Regions from separate parts of the Corynebacterium kozikiae genome, predicted to be linked through region 2. Evidence: riboswitches for the same ligand, from Rfam matches in the RefSeq annotation. Region 2 holds a riboswitch; the other holds the start of a gene.
What was found. Region 2 has a riboswitch for thiamine pyrophosphate ahead of NQ018_RS06040 (ECF transporter S component). Riboswitches for the same ligand answer to the same signal wherever they lie in the genome.
Positions count from the first base shown of each region.

Region 1: it holds a riboswitch for thiamine pyrophosphate, as region 2 does, so the genes downstream of both, thiM (hydroxyethylthiazole kinase) here and NQ018_RS06040 (ECF transporter S component) in region 2, are expected to answer to the same signal.

Region 1 covers NZ_JANIKJ010000013.1:47,692-53,007, reverse strand. The annotation lists gene NQ018_RS08510 (Fpg/Nei family DNA glycosylase) at 1-162, shown strand, start outside; gene NQ018_RS08505 (bifunctional ADP-dependent NAD(P)H-hydrate dehydratase/NAD(P)H-hydrate epimerase) at 172-1,551, shown strand; gene thiD (bifunctional hydroxymethylpyrimidine kinase/phosphomethylpyrimidine kinase) at 1,536-2,345, opposite strand; gene thiE (thiamine phosphate synthase) at 2,342-2,962, opposite strand; gene thiM (hydroxyethylthiazole kinase) at 2,962-3,759, opposite strand; TPP riboswitch at 3,749-3,838, opposite strand; gene leuS (leucine--tRNA ligase) at 3,873-5,316, opposite strand, start outside.
Region 2 covers NZ_JANIKJ010000007.1:20,471-25,786, reverse strand. The annotation lists gene NQ018_RS06045 (ABC transporter ATP-binding protein) at 1-540, opposite strand, end outside; gene NQ018_RS06040 (ECF transporter S component) at 540-1,121, opposite strand; TPP riboswitch at 1,111-1,205, opposite strand; gene zupT (zinc transporter ZupT) at 1,217-1,996, opposite strand; gene NQ018_RS06030 (DUF808 domain-containing protein) at 2,097-3,035, shown strand; gene NQ018_RS06025 (patatin-like phospholipase family protein) at 3,010-3,852, shown strand; gene NQ018_RS06020 (Abi family protein) at 4,061-5,316, opposite strand, start outside.

The sequences.
Region 1 (5,316 bases), on a different contig from region 2:
ACACCCGAGGCGATGGGTCGCGCACCACGCAAAGACGACCACGGCGGGGAAGTGTACGTCTACCGACGCGCCGGGCAGCCCTGCTACGTCTGCGGCACGCCCATCGCCATGCAGGTCATGGAAGGGCGCAACCTCTTCTGGTGCCCTAGCTGCCAGGAGTAGGTTAAAGGCATGCAACCCGCCTATCTCAGCAGCACCATCCGCGCGGTGGAAACGCCGATGATCGAGCAGTCGCCGCCAGACTTCCTCATGAAACAAGCGGCCAGGCACCTCGCATGCGAGCTCAGCGCGCTAGGCGGGCCCACCGTGTTCGCTGTGGGTGGCGGAGGCAACGGCGGCGACGGCCTCTACGCGGCCTCAATCCTGCACTCCCAGGGGCACGACGTCGAAGTGGTCCTCATCCACCCCGAAGGCAAAGCGCACCCGCCGGCGTTGGCGGCCTATCCTGGGCCAATAGTGACCACCCCCTCATGGACAAACTACGTCCTTGTAGACACCATCCAGGGGCTTGGCTCCACACCGATGGACGCACGCACTGCCGCATTGTGGGGGCGCCTGGCCGCGTCGGCACGGTGCGTAGTCTCCGTGGACATCCCCACCGGCATCGACGCCGACACCGGAACCGGCGATGGCGTCCGCGCCGACCTCAGCGTGACCTTCGGCGGCCTCCGCGTTGCACACGCACTCAGCAACAACTGCGGCACTGTGCGTTGCCATGACATTTCCGACGCCGCCGGCACCGCACTCAGCGCGGCCCTACGCGCCCACGAGGCGGCAACACAGTACGTAGATCTTGCAGACGGCGTGGCTTTTCCGCTCCCTTCGCTGGAGCCACGCGTGGAAGACAACAAATATGCCGGGGTAGTTGGGGTGATCGCGGGATCACCGATGTATCCCGGCGCGGCCGTATTGGCTACATACGCCGCTGTGCAGGCGACCTCCGCGATGGTGCGCTACGTCGGGCCGTGCTCCAGCGAGGTGCTGGCCTGGGCGCCTGAGGTTGTGGCTACCGAGAGTTTCGGGGAGGCGGGACGCTGCCAAGCATGGGTGTATGGGCCGGGGGTTTCCCATCACGAAGCTACCCTCATGGAAACGGAACTGCCCCTTCTTATTGATGCCAGTGGACTTGGTTTCATCACGCCTTCCGATCTTGCGCGCCGCAGCGCTCCCACCCTGATTACTCCCCACGCCGGGGAGTACGAGGCACTGTTTGGTACCCAACCCGTTGCCGAGGCGGCGCAGGAGACGGGAACGTACATTCTCCGCAAAGGGCGCCGCACCATGATTGCCGCCCCTGATGGTTTCACGTGGAACATCAACATTGGTAACTCGTGGCTAGCCACCCCGGGCTCTGGGGACGTCCTCGCCGGCATCCTCGGCGCATACGGTGCCCGCTGGGGCGAGTGGTCCTTGGCAACTATTGCACGCGGGGTGCAGGTCCACGCGGTGGCCGCAAAACTCAGCGCTCAGACTGAGTTTGGCGAGGCGCCAACCAGCGCGTCACGCATTGCGCGTTGCATTCCAGCGGCGACTGCCTACTGCACCTCTTGACGCCAAAAGTGGTGCACCGGGCCGTTACCCTGGCCGACGCTGAGCGCTTCCGCATGCACAATCGCGCCGTGCAGCCAATCCGTTGCCCAACGCAAGGCCTCCACCGGGGCCTCGCCCATGCCGAGCCTTGTCGCGAGCGCGGAGGAGAGCGAGCACCCTGTGCCGTGCGTGTTGTTCGTCTCCACGCGCTGTGAGGGCGCCGTGGCGAGCACTCCCTGCTTGTTCACTAGCGTATTGCCCGCCTCAGGACCACTTAGGTGTCCGGCCTTCACCACCACTTGCACATCAAATCGCTCTGCAAGGTGTTGCGCGATCTGAGTGGCCTGCTCCAGGTTTTTGATGGTTTCACGTGAAACATTGGCTAAAACCGCAAGCTCCGGAATATTCGGCGTAATCATCGATGCCGCAGGCAGAACTTCCCGGAGGCTATTTTCACCCTCCGAGCTCAACAGACGGTGCCCCGAGGTGGTGACCATCACCGGATCAATCACCACATGTTCAGGCTTGACCTCCTCAAGCCATCGCTTCACCACCGTGATTATGTCCGGGGATCCGAGCATGCCTACCTTTAGCGCATCAATCCGGACGTCATCGCTCACCGCGAGGAGCTGCTCGTACAGAAATTCAGGTGGGGGAGTGTGGATGGAGCGAACACCATGTGTATTTTGTGCCACCAGGGAGGTCACCACCGCCATGCCATACCCACCGGCTGCGGCGATGGACTTCAGATCGGCGTGGATGCCCGCCCCTCCGGTGGGATCAGTTCCAGCGATGGAAAGAACGTTGGGGATCATTTACTCTCCTGAAACATTGTGCGCAATCTTTCTGCGGCTTTTGCCGGATCCTGCGCCCCCATGATCGCCGACACCACGCACAGCCCATCCACGTGGGGCGCCAAATCTTTGGCGTTGCGCTCATCCACTCCTCCGATGGCCACGCACGCAACACCCCTACCTCTTGCCTCCTGCGCAATCTCCGCAACTCCTGCAACGCCGATGGCCTCGGGGGCGTCGGGCTTCGTGGCTGTAGCCTCCACGGGCCCCAAACCGATGACATCAGGCAAGCGAATCCCAAGGTCCACACACGCACGCCACTGCGCCATGGTTTCAATGGTGAGCCCAATCATCTGTTCTTCCGGAAGCAGCGCACGAGCCTGCTCATACGGCATATCCAACTGACCAATATGCAAGTGGAGACCCAATTCCTGCGCGATCTCAACGCAGTCATTCACAAAAATTGGGATGTGCGGGATGGCTTGTTGCAGAGCTATTGCTTGGGCGCGGAAAGAATCAGTGTCAGCGTGCTTATCCCGCAACTGGACCACCGAAACACCGCCGGATACGGCGCGGGCGACAAATTCTGGCAAGTCCACTTGGTAGGAGGGGTCCGTGACAAGATATAAATCCCACATCACGCCAGCTCCACCCTCTGCACAATCTCCGTGGCGCTCAATTGGTGCAACGCATCCAACCACGCAACCGCAAACGAGCCCGGTTGCTGCGCAAACTGCTCCCCGGCAACCGCACCTGCCGCCTTTGTGTGCGCATGCGCCGCGACAATTGCCCAGTGAAGATCCAAACCTTCGTTACGCGCTGCGCCAGCATAGGCAGCGCACAATGCCCCGAGAAAACATCCTGTGCCAATCACCAGCGCCATGGTGGGGTGTCCACCCGCGATCCACGTGAAACCTTGCTGGCTCACAACAAGATCTTTAGGTCCGGAGACAGCAACAATCGAACCGCTACTTTCAGCGAGCGCCTGTGCAACTTGAGGAGCGACTGCATCCGTAGCATCAACACCGCGTCCGCCCGTGCCGACGCCCGCCAGCACCGCAATTTCTGAGGCGTTCCCGCGGATCACGGTAGGGGAGTGCGTGAGTGCTTCCTGATAAAACTGCGTGCGATAAGGTAACGCGCCCGCCGCAACGGGGTCGAGTACCCACGGGGTATTTGCCTCAGCGGCACCCCGCATTGCCTCACGCATCCCGGCGTACTGCTGTTCACTGGGCGTGCCGGCATTAATCAGTACTCCGTCAGCCACATGTGCGAATTCCCTAGATTCCTCTGGGGTCTCGCACATCGCTGGCGTGGCACCCGCAGCCAACAGGGCGTTTGCAGTGACCTGGCTGACTACCTGATTTGTAAGGCATTGAACCAGGGGAGTGGTGTTTCTCAGGGCGTCAATGGACGCCAAAATAGCAGAATCCATGCGGTTTTCCTTCGCTAGTACGAACTAGATCAGGTTCAATGGGTATGTTCTCAGCCCGAAGGCACCCCAAACCAATGCTTAGATTCTACGGCAATGTTTCACGTGAAACATTGCTATTTCACTACGAGGTTCACCATCCTGCCCGGAACCACAATTTGCTTCACCACGTTCTTACCCTCGAGATGAGCCGCAACCCCCGCAACGGCGAGTTCGATGATGTGATCCTGGGCGGCGTCGGCAGGCACCATGATGCGACCCCTCACCTTGCCATTGACCTGCACCGGCAGCTCAATCTCATCATCGGTCAGGTACTGCTCATCGAATGCAGGGAACGGTACGAACGTAATGGTTCCCTGGTGGCCGAGGCGGCTCCAGAGCTCCTCAGCAATGTGCGGAGCGACTGGGGCGATCATGATGACCAGGGGCTCGATTGCCTCGCGCGGCGCGCCAGCAGGGTAGTTCTTGGTAAGGTAATTGACGTATTCGATCGCCTTTGCCACCACCGTGTTGATGCGTAGGCCCTCGTAGTCATCGCGGATACCAGCGATCGTGCGGTGAAGGGCTTTCAGATCATCCTGTGTGAGCGCGGCCTCGGTGGCCACCAGCTCACCAGTCTCCTCGCTCACCACCAGGCGCCACAGACGCTGGAGGAAGCGGTGAGAACCGATCACGTCCTTTGTAGCCCACGGGCGTGAGGTATCCAGCGGGCCCATCGCCATCTCATACACACGAAGGGTGTCCGCACCGAAATCGCGGCAAATCTCATCAGGTGCCACCGAATTCTTCAGTGACTTACCCATCTTGCCGTATTCCTGATTCACCTCTTCTCCGTTGTAGAAGAACTTGCCATCGCGCTCCTCCACTTCAGCCGCGGGCACATACACGCCACGGGAGTCCGTGTACGCGAATGCCTGAATGTAGCCCTGGTTGAAGAGTCTGCGGTACGGCTCCTTGGAGGTAACGTATCCCAGATCGAACAGCACCTTGTGCCAGAAGCGGGAGTACAGAAGGTGCAAAACAGCGTGCTCCACGCCGCCGACATACAAGTCCACACCGCCTGGGTCCTGCGGGCCATGCACCTCAGGGCGCGGTCCCGTCCAGTAGCGTTCGTTTTCAATGTTGCAGAACGCCTCATCGTTAGTGGGGTCAATGTAGCGCAACTGGTACCAAGAAGATCCCGCCCACTGCGGCATCACGTTCGTATCCCGGATGTACTTCTTTGGCCCATCACCCAGATCAAGTTCCACGTGAACCCACTCGGTGGCCTTTGCCAGCGGCGGTTGCGGCTCAGAATCCGCGTCCTCGGGATCAAAAGAAACAGGCTTGTAGTCCGCCACCTCGGGCAACTCCACCGGAAGCATCGATTCCGGCAATGCATGGGCTTGGCCGTGTTCGTCGTAAACCACGGGGAAGGGCTCACCCCAGTAGCGCTGACGTGCAAACAGCCAGTCGCGGAGCTTGTACTGAATCTTTTCCACGCCCTTGCCCTGCTCAGACAGCCACTCAATTGCCCTGGCAATTGCGTCCTGCTTGCCGAGCCCATTGAGGTCAAGGCCC
Region 2 (5,316 bases):
AATGATTACAGTGGCATCCACCGCAGCCACCGCGCGCACCACTTCTTCTACTCCCGTGGGGTCGAGGTTCGCGGTTGGCTCGTCCAGCAGAACGATGTCCGCCCCCATCGCGAGGACCCCTGCCAGCGCGAGGCGCTGCTTTTGGCCGCCGGAAAGCTGCGCTGTTGGGTGGTCTAGCGGCAGGTCCAGGCCCACCTTCTGCAGGGCAATCGGCACCCTGCGCCAGATTTCCTCTCGCGGCACCTGGAGGTTTTCGCAGCCAAAGGCCACGTCGTCGCCAACCTTGGAAGCGATCACCTGGGAGTCGGGGTCCTGAAGCACCATGCCAACGGTGCCGGTGGCTGCAATTTTGCCGAAGTGCTCGCCTTCGTCGTCAAGCCCTGCTATTGCAGCGAGGAGTGTTGATTTGCCCGCCCCGGAGGGCCCCAGCAGCAGCACTCGCTGGCCTGGGCGAATATGGAAGTCTAGCCCCGTGAATGCGGGGTTTTTGCGGCTGGCGTGGCGGTACCCATAGCCAAGCGCTACAACTTCACCAGGAATCACACCAGTTCCCGCGCCTCACGGCCTGCGGCGAAACGGTCCAAGGCGCCAGTCGCGGCCAAAGCCTTGACCAAGAAGTACGCCAGACCACCGGCGAGGATGATGCCGGAGATGGCCATCGTGGAAAGGTAAGTGAGATTGAAAGCCAAGGACTTTGCGTAATTTGCGCTGGTCACAAGCTCCAACAGGAAGGCACCTACAGCGGCACCGACGCCGGAAAGCGCCGCAACAACCAGGCCAAAGCGGCGGTACGCGAAGATCAAGAAGAGGATCTCGGCACCAATGCCCTGGGCAAGACCCGAATACAGGGTTTCAATCCCCCACTGGTTGCCAATCGCCGCACTCACCGCGGCAGCCAGCACCTCAACATAGATCGCGGCACCCGGCTTGCGAATCACCAGGGCACCAATTGGCCCGCCGATCAGCCAAATGCCAGTGGCTATACCCCCGAAACCAGGTGTTAACGCGTCCGCGGCGGTGTACCACGCGTAGCCAATAGAATTCCAAATCCAAAACAGCAATCCGCAGGCAATGCCCAAAACGGAAGCAATGAGGATATCAATAACACGCCAACGTTGCATCGTTCACTCCCTATCGCCGGTATTACCCGGATCAGGTTCAACGGTCTTTCTCAGCCCACTTTTTGAGCACCCGTAGAACTAATTTCATGTTTATATCACAGGAACAAAAGCAGTGAAAGCGCCATCACTGCCATGCCCCCGATCAGCCCGTAAATAGCGGTGTGGTGTTTGCCTGTGGCCACCGCGGTAGGCAGAAGCTCGTCCAGGCAGATAAACACCATGATGCCTGCCACCATGCCAAACGCCACCCCCAGCGCAACCGGACCCAAAAATGGCAAGAGAATAAGGTATCCAACGAGTGCCCCCGCGGGCTCCGCAAGGCCGGAGATGAACGCCCACCAAAAGCCCGCTTTCCTGGACCCGGTTGCCTCCCGCATGGGCACAGCCACCGCAATACCCTCCGGGATGTTGTGAATTGCAATAGCAACGGCCACGGGCAATGCAATAGACAGGTCTGTAAGGCCCGCCAGGAAGGTGGCAAAGCCCTCCGGAAAGTTGTGAATACCAATTGCGATGGCGGTGAGCACACCCATCTGCTTCATGGCGCGCTTACGCTGCTCCACCCCCTGCCGCTCATGTGGATTGATGGCCGTGGGAACCAGGCGGTCGATCACAGCGATCAGCAAAATCCCGGCAAAGAAACATGCTACCGCTGCCCAGTTCCCGGGCACCTCCCCCAATGCAGCGCCCAGTTCCTCGGTGGCCTTGGGCAAGATCTCCATGAAGGAGACGTAGAGCATCACTCCGGCGGAAAACCCCAACGTGGCGGCGAGGAAACGGTCAGTGGACCTTTTGGTGGCAACGCCAATTGCCCCGCCAATCCCCGTGGAAAGCCCCGCAAACAAGGTGAGACCAAACGCAAACAAGACTTCCATTCCGCAATTACATCACAAAGAGTGCGCTCTATGAGGAATCTGCTTTCCCAACGCATAGAATGAGCGGGACGAATCACCTTCAAGATGGGATGTAATTGTTATGGCCGGTGGACTCGCTGCCCTGCTTGATGACGTCGCGCTGATCGCGCGCACCGCAGCGGCAAACGTTGACGATGTGGCGGCCGCTGCCGCAAAAACTTCCGCGAAAGCTGCGGGTGTGGTGGTAGACGACGCCGCCGTGACCCCGCGTTTCGTGCAGGGCGTGCAGCCCGCCCGCGAGCTGCCGATCATTTGGCGTATCGCCAAGGGCTCGATGTTCAACAAGCTCGTGATCATCCTCCCCATCGCGTTGGTGTTGAACGCCATCGCACCGTGGGCGCTCACCCCGATCCTGATGGTGGGCGGCGTGTACCTGGCCTTTGAGGGTGCAGAGAAAGTGTGGGAGCTGGTCTCCGGCCAGCAGCATGAAAAAGAGGACGAGGCAGGCGCCAAGGACGAAGACTCGCTGGTCCGCGGCGCAATCACCACGGACCTCATCCTTTCCGCGGAAATCATGGCGATCTCCCTCAACGAGGTGGCTGACCAAACCATCTGGATGGAAGCTGCCGTGCTGATCACCGTGGCAATCGCAGTAACCGTGGGCGTGTACGGCGCCGTGGCGCTGCTGGTCAAGATGGATGACATGGGTCTGGCGCTCACCAAGAAAGAAAGCGGAGCTGCTCAGCGCTTTGGCCGCGGGCTGGTTTCCGCAATGCCAAAGGTGCTCAAGGTCATTGCATTCATCGGCATGTTCGCCATGCTCTGGGTTGGCGGCCATATCCTCCTCGTGGGCCTCGACGAGCTCGGCTGGCACGCTCCCTACGGCTTTGTCCACTCCATGACGGACAAGGTGGAGCACCTGGGCGGTTTTGTGATGTGGCTGGTAGACACATTCTTCTCCCTCATCTTCGGCCTCATCGTGGGCGCGGTCGTAGTGGCCATCATGCACTTCATTCCACACAAGAAGCACCAGCATGAGCGGCACTGCGCTGATCATTGAAGGCGGCGGCACGCGCAACAGCTACCTCGCCCCCATGGTGGAGCTGCTTATCGACGCGCGCCAGGACTTCGGGATGGTTGCGGGGATCAGTGCGGGCTCGTCGCTGGCTGTGGCGTACTTATCCAGGGATGCGGAGCGGGCCAAAGCCAGCTTCATCGACATGGTGGTGGACCCGCGGGCAGGGGGCTTTGGTTCCTGGCTGCGCGGCCAGGGGTATTTCAACTCGCGCTTTATCTACGAGGAATCCACCAAAGGGCCCTACCCCTTCAACTTTGAGGCATTCCGGCAGCATCCCAGCGCAATGGACATCAGTGCCATGCGCGCGGACACCGGGGAGACAGTGCATTGGGGCAAACAGGACTGCCCAACCGTAGACGATCTTGTGGTACGTGTACGCGCAAGCTCCACCATGCCCCTGTTCATGCCAATCACCTACATTGACGGTGCCCCCTATGTAGATGGCGCTCTTGGTGCCTCTGGAGGCCTGGCCCTAGATGCGGCCAAAGAGGCTGGCTACGAGCGTTTTGTGGTGTTGCGTTCGCGGCCGCGAGGGTTTCGTCGGAAGCCGAGCTCCGCTGGGCGAGTACTGCGCCGCTACCCCGCTGTCGCACGCGCCATAGGCACTCGCCATGAACGGTACAACGCCACCGCCGATGAGATCGACGCACTGGAGCAAAGCGGCGCGGCGTATGTGTATTACCCGGAACGCATGCTGATCGGCAACTCCGAGCGCAAATTAGCAAAACTTCAGGCAAACTACGAAGCCGGCGCTGAGCAGGCGAAACGCGAAATTGATGCCCTGCTCGGGTGGATGTGAGCTGCGAAACTCGTTCAATCTAAGCTCCACCAAGTTTTGCTGATACAGATGGTCTACAATTTTTATCTGCCGCCGCCTCGTGTGGCTCAGGCAACGTGAGTTGATCCAGAATTCGTGCGCAATAGCAAAACACCCGGCAAGTATTTCAGTATGCATTCCTCCAATAGTCTGTAGGCCATCAGATGCTCGATCAAAGAAGCAGGCACGCCTACGGATTGAATGTCTTCAGTGCGCCCGCCTCTTGCACTATCGCCTCGAACTGTGCTTCCGGGACCTGGTTCAACAGGTGGAGCGGTGACTGGTTGCCCCCAATCGCATTTGGAACCAGGTTTGGAAGTGGAGTCTGCCACCAGTCCAGCAGCGCCCTCGCTTTGTCAGTCCCATTCAGTTGTGTGCACGAAGAGAGGAGCTCTTTGTTGATCTCAGCAAGGGCGTCAATGATCTTTCCGCCGCGGAACTGGAAGGAGGGATAATACCTCAGGCCTCCTAATTCAACCTCAATGACTACTTCATGGCTGCGGTATGCGCGAAGAAGGCTTTTCTGAGCTGCCCGTTTAGCTGCTGCCCACTGTTCGGGTGTGCGAGACTTCGCCGTGGGCCTCGGCTCCGCAAAAGTAAGAGTTGCACGAGTTTGAGCCGCAGTGAGGATGTCTACTCGGTCAAGCAAACTAGCGGCAACCATTGGTCCACGATCAATGTGAAAACCCCTATCCCAAAGGGGGTTCTGCATCCAATTTTGTGGGAATCCCAGTTGCCCGATGCCAAAACCAAGGTCGCGGGACCGCTGCTCGATATATCTAACGAGGTCCGCCACGCTGTTGTCAGCGGGATCGATGCTCAACAGAAGGTATCTCATCACAAGGAGCACGCCGTAGAGCTTGTTGTTCACCCTATTATCAACGAGCGGAGCAAGGAGATCCTCGTTGCTTTTGCGTGCCTGACCGGGCGCGTCAATTAGGACGTCAAAAGCGCGATTCCACACACGGCCATAGTGAGCGCAAATGTTGCGCAACTGTCTGAGGGAATTAAGCCAGTTGGCCAGTGCGCCGCGATCTCCACGACCATCGGCGGAGTGGACTTGGAAGCGTGCAGCGAGAATCTCCTGGTCAGACTGTGGCATTAGTTTGTAAAGGTTACTCAGCAGTCCGAATGACATCACCTCCGTGGCCACCCAAATCGGTAAGTGAGGGCCGTAATGCTCACGAAAGTGAAGAACGAAGTCTCCTTTCGCGCGTCTCTCGTGGCGGTCGTATTCTTCGAGCCATTCGCAGTAAGCGGTGGTCGGTACAGTGCGCAGCAGCGGTGACTCTTGTGGAGCCCGCGTCATTGCGCCTAAAGCCTCAGGATCGCGGTGCGCGAATGTGCCGATCCTACCGAGTCGGTGACCGATGAAAAAACGGAACGCCGTCTCGATGATACTGAGCGCGTCCCCGAGCCTGCCGCGGAGCTCGTGATCAAACTCAT